One region of the Arthrobacter sp. Y-9 genome, then DNA from elsewhere that is predicted to be linked to it. Evidence: predicted binding sites of a transcription regulator. Region 1 holds the regulator's gene; the other holds the start of a gene.
The links. Region 1 encodes HrcA, which represses chaperone genes, less so after heat shock. Its sites were predicted from a motif close to TTNGCACTCGNNNNNNNCGAGTGCNAA; they were not measured.
Positions count from the first base shown of each region.

Region 1 (9,231 bases):
GAGACGTCCGCGGCCCTCGGTTTCGGCTTCCGCGTGGGCTTCCTCGGCCTGCTCCACCTGGAGATCACCCGTGAGCGCCTGGAGCGCGAGTACAAGCTGGATCTGATCTCCACCGCTCCGAACGTGGAGTACGAGGTGACCCTCGAAGACAAGAAGGTCGTCCACGTCACGAACCCGAGCGAATACCCCGTCGGCAAGGTCGCCGAGGTGCGCGAGCCGATGGTGTCCGCCACGATCCTGGCGCCGAACGAGTTCGTCGGCGCCATCATGGAGCTGTGCCAGTCCCGGCGAGGCATCCTGGGCGGGATGGACTACCTCTCGGAGGACCGCGTGGAGATCCGGTACCGGCTCCCGCTGGCGGAGATCGTCTTCGACTTCTTCGACACCCTGAAGTCCAAGACCCGCGGCTACGGCTCGCTGGACTGGAAGGCCGACGGCGACCAGGTCGCCGACCTGGTCAAGGTCGACATCATGCTCCAGGGCGAGACGGTGGACGCCTTCAGTGCGATCACCCACCGCGACAAGGCCTACTCCTACGGCGTCATGATGACCTCCAAGCTGCGGGAGCTCATTCCCCGTCAGCAGTTCGAGGTCCCCATCCAGGCCGCCATCGGCGCGCGCATCATCGCCCGCGAGAACATCCGCGCCATCCGCAAGGACGTGCTCGCCAAGTGCTACGGCGGTGACATCAGCCGTAAGCGCAAGCTGCTGGAGAAGCAGAAGGAAGGCAAGAAGCGCATGAAGATGGTGGGCCGCGTCGAGGTCCCGCAGGAAGCCTTCATCGCCGCGCTGAGCAACGACGAAGGCAACGGCAAGGACAAGGCCAAGAAGTAGCCCATGCCCAGTGCGCTTCCTCTCGGTGACCCGGCACCAGCGGACGGGCTCCTGGATGCCCAGGCCAGGGAGGGCGCGCAGGAGCGCGCCTTCAGCCTGTACATCCACGTGCCGTACTGCACGGTCCGCTGTGGTTACTGCGACTTCAACACCTACACCGCGACGGAACTCGGCGGCGGCGCGAGCCAGGACGAGTACGCCGGCACCGCCCTGTCCGAGCTGGACTTCGCGGCCGGAGTCCTGGAGCGCTCCGGCGTTCCGTCGCGCCCCGTGTCCACCGTGTTCTTCGGTGGAGGCACGCCGACCCTGCTGAACCCGGACGAACTGGGGGCCCTTCTGGGCCGTGCCCGGGATCTCTGGGGTCTGGAACCGGGCGCGGAGGTCACCACCGAGGCGAATCCCGAGACGGTCACCGAGGGGTCCCTGGCGCGGCTCGCGGAAGCCGGCTTCACCCGCGTGTCCTTCGGCATGCAGTCCGCCGTCCCGCATGTGCTCAAGACGCTGGACCGGGTCCACCGGCCTGAGCGGGTTCCGCAGGTGGTGGAATGGGCCCGGGCCGCCGGCCTCAACGTGAGCCTGGACCTCATCTACGGGACGCCGGGGGAGTCGCTGGCCGATTGGGAGCGTTCCCTGGACGCCGCCCTCGCCTGCGAGCCCGACCACCTGAGCGCATACGCCCTCATCATCGAGGACGGCACGAAGCTCGCAGCCCAGATCCGGCGTGGCGAAGTCCCTGATGTGGACGACGACGATCACGCGGACAAGTACGAGCTCGCCGAGCAGCGCCTCGCAGCGGCCGGCTTCGACTGGTACGAGGTCAGCAACTGGGCCCGCGAACCGGGCCAGGAATGCCGGCACAACCTCGCGTACTGGCGAGGCGACGACTGGTGGGGGATCGGCCCTGGCGCCCACTCGCACGTCGGCGGGGTGCGCTGGTGGAACGTCAAGCACCCGCGCGCCTATGCGCAGCGCCTCGGGGACGGCGTCTCGCCGGCCGCGGGCAAGGAAGTGCTCGACGGCGGCACGCGCTACCTCGAGGATGTCCTCCTGCGCGTCCGGCTGGCTGAAGGCCTGCCCCCCTCGGCGCTCCACGCCGAGGGGCGCACCGCCGTCGCGGGCCTGATCGCGGACGGCCTCATCGACCCGCAGGCCGCCTTCAAGGGCACCGTGCGCCTGAGTCTGCGGGGACGCCTCCTGGCCGACGCCGTCGTGCGCCGTCTGCTGCCGGACTGACCCTGCCGCCCACCACCCGGGAGCCTTCAGGGCATGAAAAAGGCGGAACCCCTTCGCGGGGTTCCGCCTTTCGGCTACTTGATGAGCCGCAGGTTGTACTTGTAGCGGTACGGCTGGCCCCTGTTGACGTGGACGCCGGCGATCACGGAGAACACGGTGAGGGCGATCCAGATCAGGGCCGCGATGACCGCGAAGATCCCGCCGATCCAGGGGATGAGGCTCAGGATGTTCGCCACGACGGCCACCAGCGTGGGCGGCAGAGTGAAGTTGAGGGCTTCCTTCGACTCCTGGGCCGTGAACGGCCCGCGGTCTTTGAAGATCAGGTAGATCAGGAGCGAGGGGATGAAGCCGAGGATGCCGCCGAAGTGGGCCAGCATGGCCCACTGCCGGTCCTCGCTGGAACTCAAGGGCTCCGGCACGGCGCTGGCGCCCGTGTAGGGGTGCTCTCCAGAGGCCTGGCCGGCACTGTTCTGGGCCGGGCCGCCGTTCATGCCGGACGCGGAGCGCGGCTGATCACCCGGGGAGGATGCTCCCTGGGGCTTCGGTCCGGATGCGTCAGACACAGCACTTACTCCTGAGATAGTTCCGGATCACAGGCAGGACCCGTGACGGCGTTTCCTACTCAGCATAGTGGCTGGGAGGTCAGGCCGTGAGGAAATCGATGACCTCCTCGACACGCCCCAGCAGGCTCGGTTCCAGGTCAGCGTAGCTTCGGACCGTGGAGAGCAGTTTCTGCCAGCCCAGGCCGATGTCCTCCGCCGTGGCATGAGGCCAGCCGAAGGCCTGAAGAATGCCGGTCTTCCAGTCCGTGCCACGGGGGATCTGCGGCCAGGCCGGGATGCCGAGGGTCTGGGGTTTGATGGCCTGCCACACGTCGACGTACGGATGGCCCACCACCAGGACGTTCCCACTGACGCCCGGCTTGCGCATCAGGGCGTCGACGATCCGCTGTTCCTTCGAACCGGGAACCAGGTGATCGACCAGGATGCCGAGCTTGCGGCCGGGGCCGGGACCGAAGGCGGCCACCGCCGCTTCCAGATCGTCGATGCCGTGCAGAGGCTCGACGACGATGCCCTCCACCCGCAGATCGTCGCCCCAGACGCGCTCAACGAGTTCGGCGTCGTGCTTGCCTTCCACCCAGATCCGGCTGGCGAGGGCCGTGCGGGCCTTGGTGTCGACGTGGAGGGAACCACTGGCGGTCCGGCGTGGTCCCTGCTGGGCCGGTGGGGTGGCTCGTGGCGGGACGACCTTGACCGCTTCGCCGTCCAGGAGGAACCCGAACCCGAGCTGGAAGGAACGCTCCTTGCCCCGGCGGTCCTCCAGGCTGAGGATGTGCATCCCGCCGGACTTCTCCACACGCGTCACGGCGCCGACCCAGCCCGTCTGGACCTCTTCGAGGACCATGCCCCGTTCCACCGGCACCTCGCGCAGCTGCTTCTTGGCGGGTGCGCTGAGGTCCTGAGGTCCCCAGGAATGGATGGACATGAAGCCTCCTGCTGTTCTCCGCCTGGCGATGTCCCGGGTCCGGGGCAGGCATACTAGAATTAGCACTTAGAGAGGTAGAGTGCTAAGAGAAACGCCGAAGAGCAAGAGCATGTGGAGGTGGCCGAGTGAGTGATCCTCGTCGTCTCGAAGTCCTGCGCGCGATCGTGGAGGACTACGTCCACTACCGCGAGCCCGTGGGATCCAAGGTCCTGGTCGAGCGCCATCAGCTGGGCGTGTCCAGCGCGACCATCCGCAACGACATGGCGGCGCTGGAGGAGGAGGGGCTGATCGCGGCCCCGCACACGAGCGCCGGCCGCATTCCCACGGACAAGGGATACCGGCTCTTCGTGGACCAGCTGGCCTCGGTCAAGCCGTTGTCCGCCGCCGAACGCCGCGCGATCCACTCGTTCCTGGACGGCGCCTCCGATCTGGATGACGCGCTGGAGCGTTCGGCCCGTCTGCTGTCCCAGCTGACCCGCCAGGTGGCGGTGGTGCAGTATCCCAAGGCCAGCCAGGCGCGGCTGCGGCATCTGGAGGTGGTCGCGCTCGGCGGCTCGCAGGTGCTGCTCGTGCTCATCACGGACACGGGGTCGGTGGACCAGCGCGTCGTGGACCTCGGTCAGGTCCTGGCCGAGTCCGACGTCGCCGTGCTGAGGACGCTGTTCCTCGCGGGGTGCGCGAACCAGCCGCTCGACACCCTCCGGGAGACCGTCCCGGTCCTGACCGCGACGGTGACGCCCGGCCTGCAGCAGCCGGCCGCTGTTCTCGCCGCGGCGCTGCTGTCCCTGCTCGATTCGAGCGCCGAAGACCGGATCGTCCTGGCGGGGACCGCGAATCTCGCCCGCGCGACCATGGACTTCCCCCTCAGCATCGGCCCGGTCCTGGAGGCTCTCGAGGAGCAGGTGGTCATGCTGCGGCTCCTGACCGAGATGCACCAGGATCAGCACGGCGTGGCCATCAGCATCGGACGCGAGAACCCGTTCGACGAGCTCGCGGGAACCTCGGTGGTGGCCACCGGCTATGGCAAGGGCGCCGCTTCGAAGGTGGGCGTCCTCGGCCCCACGCGCATGGACTACCCGTCCTCCATGGCTGCCGTGCGCGCCGTCGCCCGCTACCTTTCACGGATTCTGGCGGGGTGACCTCATCGGTCGCCCGACGCCACAGCAAGTCACCCAACAGAGGAAGAGAAGTACACACACGTGAGCAGTCACTATGAAGTCCTCGGAGTCCCGCGCGACGCCAGCGGCGAGGAGATCAAGAAGGCCTACCGCAAGCTCGCGCGGACCCTCCACCCGGATGTGAACCCCGGGGAGGACGCCGCCGAGCAGTTCAAGGCCGTGACGCACGCCTACGAGGTCCTCTCGGATCCCGAGAAGCGCCGGGTCTACGACACCACGGGCAATGAGAACGGCACCGACAACGGCTTCGGCGGATACTCCGGCTCCGGCTTCGCCTTCCAGGACATCTTCGACACCTTCTTCGGTGGCGGCGGCGCCGCTGCCGGCCCGGCCTCCCGCGTGCGGCGCGGTCAGGACGCGCTCGTCGAGGTCCGGATCGATCTCAAGGACGCCGTGTTCGGCGTGGAGAAGACGCTCGAGCTGGAGACGGCCGTGGTGTGCGAGACCTGCGACGGCAGCTGCTGCCAGCCGGGCACGAGCCCGGAGCGCTGCGACATCTGCCACGGCGCCGGTCAGGTGCAGCGCCCCATGCGCTCCATCCTGGGCCAGGTCATGACGGCCGCCACGTGCCCCAGCTGCCAGGGCTTCGGCACCGTCATCAAGGACCCGTGCAATGAGTGCAACGGCCAGGGCCGGGTGCGTTCACACCGGTCGCTCTCCATCAAGATCCCCGCGGGCGTGAGCACCGGGACCCGGATCCAGCTCTCCGGTCACGGGGAAGCCGGCATCGCCGGCGGCCCTTCGGGTGATCTGTACGTCCAGGTGAAGGTGAACCCGGACAAGACCTACACGCGCGACGGCGACGACCTGCACGCGGCTCTCAAGGTCCCCATGACCGCGGCCGCCCTCGGGACCGACGTCGAGCTGGAGACGTTCGACGGTCCGCAGTCGATCACCATCAAGCCCGGCACGCAGTCCGGCGAGGTGATCACCCTTCACGAGCTTGGCGTCACGCATCTGCGGGGTTACGGCCGTGGGGATCTGAAGGTCCGCATCCAGGTGGAGACTCCCACGAAGCTCGACGCCGAACAGGAAGAGCTCCTCCGCCAGCTCGCCGGTCTCCGCGAGGAGGAGTTCACCGCAGGCAGGCTCGCCAGCAGCGGCGGGATGTTCGCCAAGCTCCGCGACAAGTTCGGCAACCTCTAGCCATGAGCAATCCGGTCTTCTTCGCCCCCGCCGGTTCCCTCGACCAGGTGGAACCCGCAGGCCTGGTCACCGTCGACGGCGCCGAGGCCCGGCACGCCGTGACGGTCAAACGGCTCTCACCGGGGGAGGGCGTGGATCTCGTCGACGAGCAGGGGACCCGTGTCATCGGCGAGGTCGAGTCGTCCGACTCCGGTGAACTGGTGGTGCGCGCGCTCAAGATCGTGCGTGAGCCCTCGCCGTCGCCCCGGCTGATCCTCGTGCAGGCCCTCGCCAAGGGGGACCGGGACGAACAGGCCATCGAGAGCGCCACCGAGCTGGGGATCGACGGCGTCATCCCGTGGCAGTCGGATCGGTCCATCGTTCGCTGGCGCGGCGACCGGGCGGTGAAGGCCCTGGCCAAGTGGCGGTCCGTGGTCCGGGCGGCCACCAAGCAGTCGCGCCGGGCCCGCACCCCGGAGGTCGAGGACGTTCTTGACTCCGCCGGTCTCGCCCGGCGGATCGCCCAGGGAGGCGCGGCGTTCATCCTTCACGAGGATGCGGCCACGTCCCTGGCCTCGCAACTGGGTGACGTGGCGGCGCTGGAAGGCGATGTCCTGCTGATCGTGGGTCCGGAAGGCGGGATCTCCCCGGCGGAGGTGGCGGCCTTCGAAGCCGCCGGAGCCCGGATGGCACTCCTTGGACCGCACGTGCTGCGGTCCTCCTCGGCGGGGCCGGCTGCCCTCGTGGTGGCGAGCACCGTCCTCGGCCGCTGGTGATCTGACGGGGCGCTGCGGCGTCAGCGGATGGTGACGCTCTTCGAATCCTCGACCGGCTGTGAGCCGCCGGGAACGATGGTGGACACGGTCAGCTCGTAGTGCCCCTTCGGCAGCACCGTCCGGGCGCTGAACCGGCCCACCTTCTCCGCCGTCGTCGTCAGGGCCACCGTGGCCGACGAGATCACGTCCTGGCCGGCGGGGGAGCCGGCCGGGGAGATCGACCAGGTCACGTTCTTCTGGCCTCCCAGCACCACGCCGTTGAAGGACAGCGTCCCCGAACTGAGCACGGCCTCGTCCTGGGGGACCATGATGCGGACGGGGGAGAGGAACGCCAGGTCCCGGTGGAACGGCAGGTTCAGCGGGATCGAACCGAACGCCTCGACGTCATTGCGTCCGTCGATGAGGAGGACGACCTCCGGCTCCACCGAGGAATCGACCATCCCCGACGCGCGGGCGGCGGACACTGCCGTGAAGGCCAGCTGCTGCAGAGCCCGCTTGGCCATGGACGGGTCCAGATTCTTGGAGAAGGCGTCGGCGCTGACATCGACCGTGATGGTGGAGGCCCCGGAGATCGAGGCCGCCAGGCGGTGCGGGGCCTGCCAGGCGGTGAAGTAATCGGGGTCCTCGGGCTTCTCAGCCATCATGACCTTGAGGGCGGACGTGACGGGATCGTCCACGGCTCCCGTCTTGCGGGGCTCCGAGAAGAGGTAGGCGTTGCCGCCCGTGCGTCCGATCCAGTAGATCTGCACCTGGGTCTCGGTGTCCGCCGTGCCGCTCGGAGCAGCGGTGACCTCCGGCACGGAGGTGGCCAGCGACTGCGGGTCCGGCAGGCCGGAGGAGACGGTGCCGGAGGGCGTCGCGGTGCACGCGGACAGGAGCGCGGCCGCGAGCGGGAGGGCCAGAAGGCGCGCAGGAAGTCGCCGACGTCGGGTGCTGACCATGCTCACCGTGCCTCTCCTGATCCCGGATAGAAGGCGCCTCACGGCCGGTGGCCGGTGGTCGCCCATGCGAAAGGGCCTGCTCATCAGCATGCCCCGCATTCCACCTTGCCACAGCGCATCGGCTCAGCGGGCGCCAGGACGGGTGGGCGGCCGAAGTGCAATCCGATTGATACCCCGCTGTGCCCAAGCCGTGACCGTCCGGCGTCCTGACGTAGACTTTCAGCAGGCCATGGACTTCATGGCCGCACGATTTCCAGGAAAGGGATATCCGGTCGCGAGGGCCGGCACCATGAGCGAAGAAACCATGCCATCGGGGGCCCTGTCAGGTCATGCCGATTTCCCGCACAGCACGCCCCTCTCGCGGACCGAAGTGGTCCACTTCGACACGGGCACGGCGATGGTGCGGGCGCTGGGCGCCCACGACGAATCCCTGCGCGGCCTCGAGGCGGCCTTCCCCAGCGTGACGTTCCATGTGCGCGGCAATGAGCTGACGCTGAAGGGTCCCAGCGAGAACGTGCAGCTGGCACACCGATTGGTACTGGAGCTGAAGTCGTTGTCGGAACGGGGCACGCCGGTCACCCGCGAACTGGTGGTGCAGCTCCTCGGCATGCTGAGCGCGCGCACCGTGCCGACGCCCACGGAAGTGCTGACCCAGAACATCCTCAGCAGCCGCGGCCGCACGATCCGGCCGAAGACGCTCAACCAGAAGAGCTACGTCGACGCCATCGACCAGAACACGATCGTGTTCGGACTCGGCCCCGCCGGCACCGGCAAGACGTACCTGGCCATGGCCAAGGCGGTCCAGGCGCTGCAGAACAAGGAAGTCACCAGGATCATCCTGACGCGCCCCGCCGTCGAGGCGGGCGAGCGGCTCGGATTCCTGCCCGGCACCCTCAACGACAAGATCGACCCGTACCTGCGTCCTCTCTTCGACGCCCTGCACGACATGATGGACCCGGAATCCATTCCGCGTCTCATGGCCGCAGGCACCATCGAAGTGGCGCCTCTCGCCTATATGCGCGGGCGCACCCTCAACGAAGCCTTCATCATCCTCGACGAGGCGCAGAACACCACCCCAGAGCAGATGAAGATGTTCCTCACGCGTCTGGGCTTCGGGTCCAAGATGGTCGTCACGGGGGACACCAGCCAGGTGGATCTGCCGGGCGGGACAACGTCGGGCCTGAAGATCGTCCAGGGCATCCTGGGCGGCATCGAGGACATCAACTTCTCCGTCCTCGACGCCAGCGACGTGGTGCGACACCGCCTGGTGGGGGACATCGTGACCGCATACAACCACTGGGATGAGGAACAGCAGCGCGGCGTGCAGCGCCGTCGCACCCCGTCCCGTCAGGCCGCCCGCCTGGACAACACCACAGTGCAGGACAACACCGTGCACAGCAACACAGAGCACAGCAGCACCGAGCCAGGAGCCACCGCATGAGCATCGAGGTCAACAACGAATCCGGCGTCGACGCCAACGCCGAGGACATCGTCCGGCTCGCGCGGTTCATCTTCGACGAGCTCTACATCCACCCCGAGGCCGAACTCTCCGTCCTGCTGGTGGACGAACCCACGATGGAGAAGCTCCACATCGAGCTGATGGATGAGCCGGGCGCCACTGATGTGCTCTCCGTGCCGATGGATGAGCTCACGCCGGGC
Region 1 covers NZ_CP121463.1:1,730,042-1,739,272, forward strand. The annotation lists gene lepA (translation elongation factor 4) at 1-834, shown strand, start outside; gene hemW (radical SAM family heme chaperone HemW) at 838-2,067, shown strand; gene P9849_RS07605 (DUF4870 domain-containing protein) at 2,142-2,630, opposite strand; gene P9849_RS07610 (DUF3097 domain-containing protein) at 2,710-3,552, opposite strand; gene hrcA (heat-inducible transcriptional repressor HrcA) at 3,678-4,691, shown strand; gene dnaJ (molecular chaperone DnaJ) at 4,752-5,876, shown strand; gene P9849_RS07625 (16S rRNA (uracil(1498)-N(3))-methyltransferase) at 5,879-6,631, shown strand; gene P9849_RS07630 (GerMN domain-containing protein) at 6,652-7,578, opposite strand; gene P9849_RS07635 (PhoH family protein) at 7,862-9,013, shown strand; gene ybeY (rRNA maturation RNase YbeY) at 9,010-9,231, shown strand, end outside.

Region 2 (11,614 bases), 960 kb from region 1:
GGCCGCACTGAGGACCATGAGGATGCTTGACATGAAGAGCTCCGTTCGATGAGCCGGCCGACGATCGGCCGCTATGGAGTGAAGCCATGGACCATCGGGATTCTTCCGTGACCCGTCAGCAAGCCATAAGATTTCTGATGACGGAAGGGTGGCGGAATGAATCTCGATGTGGTGCAGAGTTTCCTGGAGATCTACCGGAGGGGGTCCCTGACGGCTGCGGCGACCGCACGCGGACTCAGCCAGCCCGCGGTCAGCGGACACCTCCGGCGCCTCGAAGAGCACCTGGGCGAGAGCCTCTTTCAGCGGACCGGCCAGGGAGTGACGCCCACCGCCCGTGCCGACCTGCTGGCCCACCGGCTCGGAAGCCACCTGGACGAAGTGAAGGCGGCACTCCGGGAGAGCGATGAGGAGGGGTGGACGGGCACGGTGAGGATCGGAGCCGCTGCCGAGATCACCGCGGCCCGGCTGGTCCCCGGGCTGTCATCGTTGGCCGGCCCGGGCCTGCAACTGCGATTCACCACCGGACATCCGGAGGGGCTGCTTCCAGAGCTCGTCGAGGGTCGGCTGGACCTGGTGGTGTCCTCGGTCCGGCCGCGGATGCCAGGGGTGGAGGCCGTGCCGCTCATTGATGAGGAGTTCGTCCTGATCGCCGCCCCGGGGATCGCACGGCGAGTGGATCCGGAGCTCTTGAGCTCCTCGCCCCTGAAGGCGCTGGCGTCACTGCCTCTTGTCGCGTACTCCGAGGAACTCCCCATCATCCGTCGGTACTGGCGCAGCGAGTTCGGGCAGCGGCCGGGTAACCCCGTGGCGCTCCTGGTTCCGGACCTGCGGGCGGTGCTGGCCGCCGTCGTCGCTGGCGTGGGGGTGTCCGTCCTCCCGCGCTATCTGGCCGGTCCCGCCGTCAGCGTGGGGCAGGCCGAGGTGCTTCATGAGCCGGTGGTGGCTCCGCTCAACACCCTTCATCTGGCACGCCAGGGCGGAGTGCCTCCGACTCCGGCGGCGTCGCGGGTGGCCCGCCGGCTCCGGGAGCTGGCCTCGTCGTGGGGCGATCTCTGACGAGGGCTTCCTACTTCGGCGGCAGGGACGCGGCGTAGTCGACGCCGACGCGCACCCAGCGTGCCAGCCCGTCGTCGTCGCGGGTCACGTCATCGGCCACGCGCAGCCAGCCGTCCATGGCTCTGCCCCGCATGACCGCGCGCTCGACGCCGGGATGGGAGCAGAGCTCGTCGCTCGCGGTGGGATCGGCGCGGAGCATGAGGCCGCCCTGTCCGCTCGCGCTCACGGCCATGTTGCCGCCCACCAGGAAGGCGAGCCCGCCGAACATCTTCTTCTCGGTGAAGTCCACGGCGCCCGTCAGCAGATGACGGATCCGGGCCGCGAGTTCCTCGTCGTATGCCACGCCCTCATCGTCGCACCGGGACGGGGGAGCGGCAATGGTTTTCCCGTCGCCAAGGAGTCGCGAAGGAACAGCTCACGCCCGGAAAACGCCCGTGACAGGGCACGACGTGTTCCCTCGCGGGGTCGGGGAGGGGCGATCAGGCGTCGGGGCCCTTGCGCATCTGCTGAATGAGGTCGAGCACGACGGCGTGCAGGTCGCCGTCGTTCGCTGCCGCCACTTTGCGCTGCCGCTGGTAGCCGGCGCCCCGCTCGATGATCTTGTCCACGTGGGCGAGTTCCTCGGAGCAGCCGAGCTTGGCCGCGATGGGCTCGAGGCGGTTCAGCACGTTGTTGCGCAGGTGGTCGGTGACCAGGAGTTCGTCGCCGGCCCGGTTCAGAATGATGATGGCGTCCAGGCCGTAGCGGGCCGCACGCCACTTGTTCTCCTTGAGGAACCAGCGCGGCATGGTGGGGATGGCCCAGCCGGCATCGAGCTGCTGGGATGCCTCCTCGACCAGGCACTGGGTCAGCGCGGCGATGGCGCCGACCTCTTCGAGGGTGGCGAGCCCGTCGCAGACCCGCATCTCGATGGTGCCGAGAGCGGGCACGGGGCGGATGTCCCAGCGGATCTCGCTGCCGGTGTCGATCACCCCGGTGGTGAACATGTCGTAGACGTAGTCCTCGTACTGCCCCCAGGACTGGAAGGTGAACGGCAGGCCCGCGGTGGGAAGCTGCTGGAACATGAGGGCCCGCTGGGAGGCGTAGCCGGTGTCTTCCGCGCCCCAGTACGGGCTCGAGGCGGAGAGCGCCTGGAAGTGCGGCATGTAGTTCAGCAGCGCGTCCATGACGGGAAGCGCCTTGTTGCGGTGATCGAGGCCGACATGCACGTGGACGCCGTAGATCACCATCTGGCGGCCCCACCACTGGGTGCGGTCGATCAGCTTGGCATAGCGCTCCTTGTCCGTGACGGGCTGGAGCTGCGGCGGGCTGAAGGGGTGACTGCCGGCGCAGAAGACTTCGACGTCCATGGGGTCGGTGACTTCGCGGACCGCGTCGAGGGAGCGCTGCAGATCGGCCTTGGCCTCGGACACGGTGTGGTGCACGCCGGTGACGAGTTCCACGGTGTTCAGGAGGAGTTCCTGTTTGATGTGCGGGTGTTCTTCGCCATCCTGGAGCCCGGGGTGGTTCGCGGTGACCTGGTCCAGGACTTCCTGGGCCACGGACGCGAGCTCTCCGGTGTGGCCGTCGACGAGAGCGAGCTCCCATTCAATGCCGAGTGTGGACTGCTCCGAGTCTGCGAAGTCGATCTGCACCTGGTCCCCTCCTTCTTGCTCGGCTTCCTCTGAGTGGCGGTCAGGAGACCTTGCCGATGCTTGCGTAAGTCTAATATGCGAGGGGCCTCGGCCGAGCTGGTGAATCCTGCGTGACAGCGGGAGATGCGTCACGCGCTGACACATGACGCCGCGCGTCGCCGGGGGACAGGACCGCCCCTCGAATTGATAATGAGAATCATTCTCATATAAGCTCTCTCCATGCATCTCACCATGGTCAGCTCCCTGGACAGCCACTGCCGCGCGGAGGCCGTGAAGCTCGTGGGCCGAGGTCACCGCGATTCGGTGCTCGTGCTCCATGACCTGCTTCCCGACTCCCGCGTCCTGCGCCGGGTGCACTTCCGCGACCGGATCATCGACCGCCAGGAGAAGCTCCTGGAACACGGCTGCCTGGCCTGCACCGTCCGCCTCGACGTCGTGCCGACCGTGCGGGAGTTCGCCCGCGCGGGCTGTCCCCATCTGGTGCTCGGCCTTCCGCCCGGGGTGGCCGCGGGTCAGGTGCTGGAGGAGCTGCGGATCAACGGGCCCGAGGATCTGGTGATCGACAACCTCCTCGTGGCCGTGGACCCGTCCGAACTCGACGATCAGATCTGGGATCCGCGGACCCTGCATGACGCGGGGTTCACCCCGATGCCCGCGGACGACCGCGTGAGCGGCGAGTTCCTGGTGGGCGAGTTCGTGCTCGGCGACACCGTGCTGACCGTTCCCGGGCTGTCGGCCTCCCTCGCCACGGACCTCGCCGTGGACGCCGCCTCGAACCTTGCTGCGGACGCCGACGCCGACCGCGGCGCCGATGCTCCCTCGGCGCCGGCATTCCCCGGACCGTCGTGGACCGAGGGCGTGCGCCTCCTGGGGCACCTGGCGCCCCATGCCGCGGTGCTGGGCGCCGGAGACGAGTTCCGGCCCGGATGCCACGACAGGGCGGAGGCGCTGACCCGCTCGCGCCCGGGGGCGGTGCTGGCTCCTCGGGAGCAGGACCCGGCCGATGGCCCGGGAGCGTTCCGCACCGTGGTGCACCGTCTCGCCCGGCCTCTGCATCCGCTCCGCCTGCATCTGAACCTCCCGGAGCTGGCCCAGGGGGCGCACTGGCTGCGGGGCACGCTCCGTCTGGCGTCGTCCGGCTACCGGAGCGTGGCGCTTCAGGGCGTCGGGCCTCGGGTGTGGATGGAACTGGCCGAGAGGCCCGCGCCCGGCGCCCGCCCGGAGCCGTTCCCCACGCGCTGGGGAGGGGGTCCGCTCACGGCGGAGGCCGCCGTCGTCGCCGTGACGGGGCGTGTCGAGGACATCGACCCGGCGGCGGTCGCGCGGCTGCTCGATTCCTGCCAGCTCACTGACGCCGAGCTGGCCCTCAACCCCGCGCGCTTCCCCGACCCGTTCGGTCTGCCGGACCGCGATCCGACGGCCTGGCCCGGCCTGTGACCGCGGCGGGCCCCACGCTTCCACCATCCCCATCCCGAAAGGAACAGCCATGAAAGTCCGCAATTCGCTGCGCGCCCTGAAGAAGGTCCCCGGAGCCCAGGTGGTCCGGCGGCGCGGCAGGACGTTTGTGATCAACAAGAAGAATCCGCGGTTCAAGGCCCGGCAGGGCTGACTCCGCCACGGCCCGGCGTCCACGGACGCCGGGCCGTGCAGTTTAATGAGCGCATGGCGATCTTGAACAAGGACATGACCCTCTGCATCTCCCTCGCGGCGCGGCCCAGCAACATCGGGACCCGTTTCCACAACTACCTCTACGAGAAGCTCGGGCTGAACTTCGTCTACAAGGCCTTCGCCCCGGCCGATCTGGCCGCCGCGGTGCAGGGTGTCCGCGGCCTGCCGATCCGTGGCGCCGCCGTGTCCATGCCGTACAAGGAGGCCGTGATCCCGCTGGTGGATCACCTGGCGCCGTCGGCCGCCGCGATCGACTCGGTCAACACGATCGTCAATGACGACGGCGTCCTGACCGCCTACAACACCGACTACCAGGCCGTGGAGCGCCTCCTCGCCGAGAATCGGGTCGACAGCGGGCTGTCCGTCATGCTCCGCGGCTCCGGCGGCATGGCGAAGGCCGTGGTCGCCGCCTTCCGGGATGCCGGCTTCCGCAACGTCACCGTCGTCGCGCGCAACGAGGAGAAGGGCCGCGCCCTCGCTGGGCTGTACGGCTTCGCCTGGCAGGCCGACGACGACGGCGGCCACCTCGCGGACGGGTCGCAGGCCCAGGTGCTGGTCAATGTCACTCCGCTCGGCATGCGCGGCGCCGAGGAGGACGCGCTGTCCTTCCCGCAGTCGGCGATCGAGGCGGCCGAGCTGGTGTTCGACGTCGTCGCCATGCCGTCCGAGACTCCTCTGCTGAAGGCCGCCCGCGCCGCCGGCAAGCCCGTGATCACGGGCGCCGAAGTGGCGTCGATCCAGGCGGAGGAGCAGTTCGTGCTGTACACCGGGGTGCGTCCGGACGCGGAGCTCGTCCGCGAGGCGAGCGAGTTCTCCCGCCGCGAGGCCTGACAAGCCGCCCGCCGCAAGCCCTTCACAGCTCCTGTGCAGTCCTGTCCGGACCCCTTGGCGGCGCATCACTAAACCGTTATAGTTCCTGGCAGCGGCGCAGCGCTGCGCCGCCAGCGACCTGAAGGGCGGTATCTGAATGTCCAGTTCCAGCATGACCAGCAGGCGAACCTTCCTCACCGTGGGCGGAGCGGGCCTGGCCGGAGTGCTCGGCCTCGCCACGGCCCCCGCGGCCTCGGCTGCCGGCGGCGCCTCGGCGGGAGTGCATCCCGTCATGGCGCCGGCCGGCGTCCCCGTGCCGGGCAGCGGCGGCATCCCGGCCGGGCCGTCCACCTTCGGGTGGAATCCCCGGGACCTGCTCGACTTCGACCCCGCGACCACCCCGTGGGGCCGGCATCTGCGGTGTCTCCTGCCGCGGGCCGAACGCATCGCGCCGTTCGCGCCGACGCAGGCCCACCCCGACCTCGACCCGGCCGTCCAGCTGTCCACCCTGACCATCGACGACGCCGGTTCGGTCTACGAAGGGCGGAACCAGGCGATCGGCCAGGAACCGTATGTGTACACGCAGCGGTACTGGCCGTACATCGACATCTGGGGGACCTGGCACGGACAGGTGCTCGCCTCCGTGCCGGATGACGTGGTGAAGAACCCGTCCGCCCCGGGCCGTGACTACGGCGTCATCGACATCCCGAACCCCGGATGGACCGAAGCCGCGCACAAGAACGGCGCCCGTGCCATCGGCGGCTGGTTCTGGCCCCGCAGCACCACGGCGTTCGATGAGTTCCTCGTGCAGCGCGCCGACGGCGGATTCCCGGTGGGGGACAAGATCGTGGAGCTGAAGCAGTACTTCGGTTTCGACGGGCTCTTCATCAACCAGGAGGCCTCGATCACCAAGGCTCAGGTGGGCAAGCTGTTCGAGCTCTTCCGGTACATCAAGTCGATCGACCCGGACTTCTATCTGCAGTACTACGATGCGGTGCTGCCGGACAGCGGAGTCCTGGACTATCAGAACGAACTCAACGCCCGGAACCTGCCCTCGCTCGGCACGCCGGGGGACCGCGCCGTCGACTCCATCTTCATCAACTACGACTGGCCGCGCGTGGATCCGGGCCTGCGGAACAGCGCGGCCGCCGTCAAGGCCGCCGGCTTCGACCCCCGCGAGGTCGGTTTCGCCGGGGTGGAGCACCAGAAGGGCGGCTTCCGTCCGATGGAGTGCTTCGGGGACCTGGCGGCGCCGGGGAAGCCCGGACCGCTCTCGGTCGCGCTCTTCGTGGACAGCGAGTTCTGGCTGGACGCCGCTCACCGTGGCGAGGTCCATGACCCGGAGGGCCGTGCGCGGTACCGCGATCTGGAGCAGAAGTTCTGGTCCGGGCCCACCGGGAATCCGGCGGAATCGGGCCGGCTGGAGCCGCGCAAGCCTCCATACCGCAGCGACGTGCTGAACTACCGGCAATGGGACGGCATCGCCCATTCCGTGGTCGAGCGCTCGCCGTACGGTGCGCTGCCGATCGTGCACTCGTTCAACGTGGGCGTCGGGTCGTCGTTCAGTGTCGGGGGACGGGCGGTCAGCTCGCGGGGCTGGGACAGCCAGGGCATCGCCGACCCCTCGCTCAGCTGGCAGTACTGGACCGAGGGCCGGCTCGCCGTCGCGCTGGATGAGACCGCCTCCTACGACAGCGGCCACAGCCTCTCCGTCTCCGGCACGGGCGTGCTGCACCTCTTCAAGACCGACCTCCGCCAGAGCCGTGCGGTGCAGGTGGAGGTGGTCGCGAGCCCCGGTCTGACCCTGGAAGTCGGGGTCACCCGCCGGTCGAAGCCGGGCCGCATCGAGTGGCGGCCTCTCACGCGCGACGGCGGCCCGTCAGCCCCGTGGGCGCCGCACCGCGGCGTCATCCCGGCCGACCGCGACGCCGTCGTGCGGCTCTCGCTGCGGATCAGCGGCGCCGGACGGCTCGGACGCCTGTCCTTCCGCGAGTCGGGGGCCACGACGGCGCCCGCGGCGGTGCGTGGCCTGGCGGTCCGGACGGTCGGTGGCGGCACGGACGTGGAACTCACCTGGGCCCTCGGCAGCGGCGCGACCGCGTATGACGTGTTCCAGGGGGACGCGTGGCTCGGCAGGACGCACCGGGACGCGTTCTTCTCCCCGGCGGTGGACCTGGCTTCGGGCCGGACGTTCTCCGTGGTGCCGATCTCGGCCGCAGGAGTCCGCGGGACGGCCACTCGGGTCACGCTCGCGTGATGCGGCGCCCTGAGGCGCTGTTCGCCGGTCACTGTCACCGCGGACAGCGCCTCAGGGCCGGCTCACGTCGGGCTCGGCCCGACACCCGCTCAGCCGCGGTCGACCGGCTCCACCACGATCACCACGCGGTCCTGGCCGATCCTGGTCAGGACCAGGGTGGCGTGGTTCCCTCCCTTGCGCGGCTTGCCCGGCAGGAGGAGTTTCCGGAGTTCCTCGGGGGTGACGGCGGTGCCGCGCTTCTTGATGTCGAGGCTGCTCACGTCGTGGGCTTTGACCCAGTTCCGGAGAGCCTTGACGTTGTACGGCATGGTCTCGAGGATGCGGTAGCTCCGCGCGAAGGGCGTTGCAAGAGCCTTCTCGCTTGCGAGGTAGGCGATCTGAGGATCGAGGAAGTGCGCCCCGATCCGTTCCGCCAGATCCGAGACGAGCCCGGCGCGGATGACGGCGCCGTCGGGCTCGTGCAGGAAGCCCTCCACCGGGCCGGTCAGCGCCTCCGGGCTCTCGCCGAACTCTGTCCCGGAGGTGAGTTCCACTCGACCCGCGGGTGTCAGCAGGAGCGCCGAGCGCCGGACGCCCTCCCGCGCCAGGGCGTTGAACCAGAGGGTGACCTCCGTGACGTCGCCGTCCACGGACACCCACTGGGCCTCGCAGCCCGCCGGGATCGATTCGTGGGGCATGCCCGGGCCGAACTTCACACCCACGGCCTTCTCCTCCGCGGCGAGGCGCTCCACGAAGGACAGGGGAGGGGAGAACGCTTCGGGGTCCCACAGCCTGGCCGAGCCGGACGTGGAGACCTCCCGGCGCGCGGGATCCAGCCACACGCCGTCGTACTCCGCGAGGTCCAGCGTAGTGGCGTCCGTGTGCAGCACGCGCGCCTCCGGGAAGGACCGCAGATTCACGGCGGCGCAGGCGGCGGTCTCCTCGTCCCGCTCGACGGCGGTGACGTCGAGGTTGAGGGACGCCAGGGCCAGCGCGTCGGCGCCGAGGCCGCAGCCGAGGTCGATCACGCGTGTCACCCCGGCCCGGCGGTACCGTTCGGCGTGCAGGGCCGCGACGTTGAGCCGGGTTGCCTGTTCCAGGCCGGCCGGGGTGAAGAACATGTCCTGCGCGAACGGACCGAACTTCGCCTCCGCCTTCGCCCGGAGCCGGCTCTGGGTCAGCAGGGCGGCGACCAGGGCCGGATCATGTCCCTCTTTACGGAGCCGGAGGTTCTGCGCCAGGGCGTCCTTCTCGGAGTAGGGTTCCAGCGAGTTCAGCAGGGAGAAGGCCTCGGCAGTGAGCAGGGGCGCGATCTGGCCGTCGGGGGTGGGCATGGTTCCAGCCTAGTGCGCGGGCCGGCGGCGGAAGGGTCGCGGGCGGAGCGGGCGTCCAGCCATGGCCGGTAGGCTGGCAGTATGAGCGCCCACCAGCCCAGATCATCCGCCTCGAGCTCCCGGAAGGTGCTGGTGGCCCTGCTCGGCGAGTATTCGCGGGCCCTGCTGATCGTGGGCGTGGTCGTGCTCCTCGTGGCCTTCGCCGTCCTGGGTGTGCTGTGGGTCCTCGACACGTTCAATGCCGCCGTGTACTCCGTGGACGGCAAGAACATCGCCGACGCCACCGAGGAGGCGAAGGGGCTGCGGGAGATCTACTCGCCCGTGCGCGCCGGGGCCTGGGTGGTCCTCATCCTCGCCGCCGTGTTCGCCGCACTCGGGGCCGTGGGGCTCTATCTCAACCGCGACAACCGTCCGAAGGGGCAGGATCCTGAGCAGGGCGACCTGGGCGTCGAGGACATCCTCGACTGACCGTGCCCCGGCCCCGCGCCGAACGTCGAGGCGGAGGTGTTCCGCCGATGACGAATAGTTGGCACTCGCCTTGACCGAGTGCTAACGCATCCCTACAGTTGCTATTAGCACTCGTACCCCTCGGGTGCTAAGCCCAAGGTTGCTGCCGGCACCGCGACGACGGTTGGCACCGCGGCTGAAGACGTAAGAAATCTCATGCAAAGGAGAGATCGTGTCGGTCTCCATCAAGCCTCTTGAGGATCGTATTGTCATCCGCCAGCTCGCCGCTGAAGTGACCACCGCTTCCGGCCTGGTCATCCCGGACTCCGCTCAGGAGAAGCCGCAGGAAGGCGAAGTCGTGGCCGTTGGCCCCGGCCGCGTGGACGACAATGGCAACCGTGTTCCGATCGACGTTGCCGTGGGCGATGTCGTGCTGTACTCCAAGTACGGCGGCACCGAGGTCAAGGCCGGCGGTGAGGAGTACCTCGTGCTGTCCTCCCGCGATGTCCTGGCGATCATCGTCAAGTAACGCCCCTACAGCTCATGTAGCGCAGATCCCCGCACCATGACCGGGTGCCCGGCCTGGCCGGTGCCCCCTGTCGGTGACGGGGATCTGCTCTTGAAAGGACACTCATGGCAAAGCAACTGGCGTTCGACGACGCCGCACGCCGCGCGCTCGAGGCCGGTATCGACAAGCTGGCCAACACGGTCAAGGTCACCCTCGGCCCGCGCGGCCGCAACGTCGTGCTGGACAAGAAGTGGGGCGCGCCCACCATCACGAACGATGGTGTGACCATCGCCCGTGAAGTCGAGCTGGACGACCCCTACGAGAACCTTGGCGCACAGCTCGCCAAGGAGGTCGCCACCAAGACCAACGACGTGGCCGGCGATGGCACCACCACCGCCACCGTTCTGGCCCAGGCCCTCGTCAAGGAAGGCCTCCGCAACGTGGCCGCCGGCGCTGCTCCGGGCGAGATCAAGCGTGGCATCGAGACCGCGGTGGAAGCCGTGGCCGATCGCCTTCTGGAGAACGCCCGTGAAGTGGAGGGCAACCACGTCGCGAACGTGGCCGCCATCTCCGCGCAGTCCGAGGAGATCGGCGAGCTGCTCGCCGAGGCCTTCGGCAAGGTCGGCAAGGATGGTGTCATCACCATCGAAGAGTCCTCCACCACCCAGACCGAGCTGGTCCTCACCGAGGGCATGCAGTTCGACAAGGGCTTCCTGTCCCCGTACTTCATCACGGACCAGGACCGCCAGGAGGCCGTCCTGGAGGACGCCTTCATCCTGATCAACCAGGGCAAGATCTCCAGCCTTCAGGACCTGCTTCCCCTGCTGGAGAAGACCCTGCAGGCCAACAAGCCGCTCTTCGTGATCGCTGAGGATGTCGACGGTGAGGCTCTGTCCACGCTGATCGTCAACCGCCTGCGCGGCACCCTGAACGTGGTCGCCGTCAAGGCTCCGGGCTTCGGCGACCGCCGCAAGGCCATGCTGCAGGACATCGCGATCCTGACCGGCGCCCAGGTCATCTCCCCGGAGCTGGGCCTGAGCCTGGACCAGGTGGGCCTCGAGGTGCTCGGCACCGCCCGTCGCATCACGGTCACCAAGGACTCCACCACGATCGTGGACGGCGCCGGCACGGCCGACGACGTCGCCTCGCGGGTGGCTCAGCTGCGTGCCGAGCTGGAGCGCACGGACTCCGAGTGGGACCGTGAGAAGCTCCAGGAGCGCCTGGCGAAGCTCGCCGGCGGTATCGGTGTCATCAAGGTCGGCGCCGCCACCGAGGTCGAGCTCAAGGAGAAGAAGCACCGCATCGAGGACGCCGTGTCCTCCACGCGTGCCGCTCTCGAAGAGGGCATCGTCTCCGGCGGTGGTTCCGCTCTGATCCACGCTCTCAAGGCGCTGGATGAGAGCCCGGCCGTCGCCGCCCTGCAGGGTGACGCCGCCGCTGCCGTGGGCATCGTCCGCCGCGCTCTGGCTCAGCCGCTGCGCTGGATCGCCCAGAACGCCGGCTTCGACGGCTTCGTGGTGGTCTCCAAGGTCTCCGAGCTGGAGAACAACCACGGCTTCAACGCCAAGACCGGCGAGTACCAGAACCTCATCGAGGCCGGCGTCATCGACCCGGTCAAGGTGACCCGTTCGGCTCTGCGCAACGCGGCCTCCATCGCCGCGCTGGTGCTGACCACGGAGACCCTGGTCGCCGAGAAGCCCTCCGACGAGGATGAGCACGCAGGTCACCAGCACTGACCCGTCTCTGACACGGAAAGGCCCGGATCCCCCCAATGGATCCGGGCCTTTCGTGTTGTCGGGGCCGGCTCACCGCCGGCGGCTGGGCTCAGCGGCCGGGCGTGGCGCTCGGCTTCGGACTGGTCGGAGCCGGTGTGACCGGCGACGACGGCGCGGGGGAGCGCGGCGCGGACGTCGCACCGGCG
Region 2 covers NZ_CP121463.1:2,693,078-2,704,691, reverse strand. The annotation lists gene P9849_RS12180 (type 1 glutamine amidotransferase domain-containing protein) at 1-33, opposite strand, end outside; gene P9849_RS12175 (LysR family transcriptional regulator) at 157-1,056, shown strand; gene P9849_RS12170 (TfoX/Sxy family protein) at 1,067-1,399, opposite strand; gene P9849_RS12165 (glutamate--cysteine ligase) at 1,536-2,690, opposite strand; gene P9849_RS12160 (GTP-binding protein) at 2,910-4,127, shown strand; gene ykgO (type B 50S ribosomal protein L36) at 4,177-4,299, shown strand; gene P9849_RS12150 (shikimate 5-dehydrogenase) at 4,353-5,189, shown strand; gene P9849_RS12145 (hypothetical protein) at 5,341-7,425, shown strand; gene P9849_RS12140 (class I SAM-dependent methyltransferase) at 7,515-8,738, opposite strand; gene P9849_RS12135 (hypothetical protein) at 8,820-9,206, shown strand; gene groES (co-chaperone GroES) at 9,418-9,714, shown strand; gene groL (chaperonin GroEL) at 9,819-11,429, shown strand; gene P9849_RS12120 (hypothetical protein) at 11,518-11,614, opposite strand, start outside.
Region 2: the regulator HrcA is predicted to act here: its motif matches at 9,265-9,291, upstream of groES (co-chaperone GroES).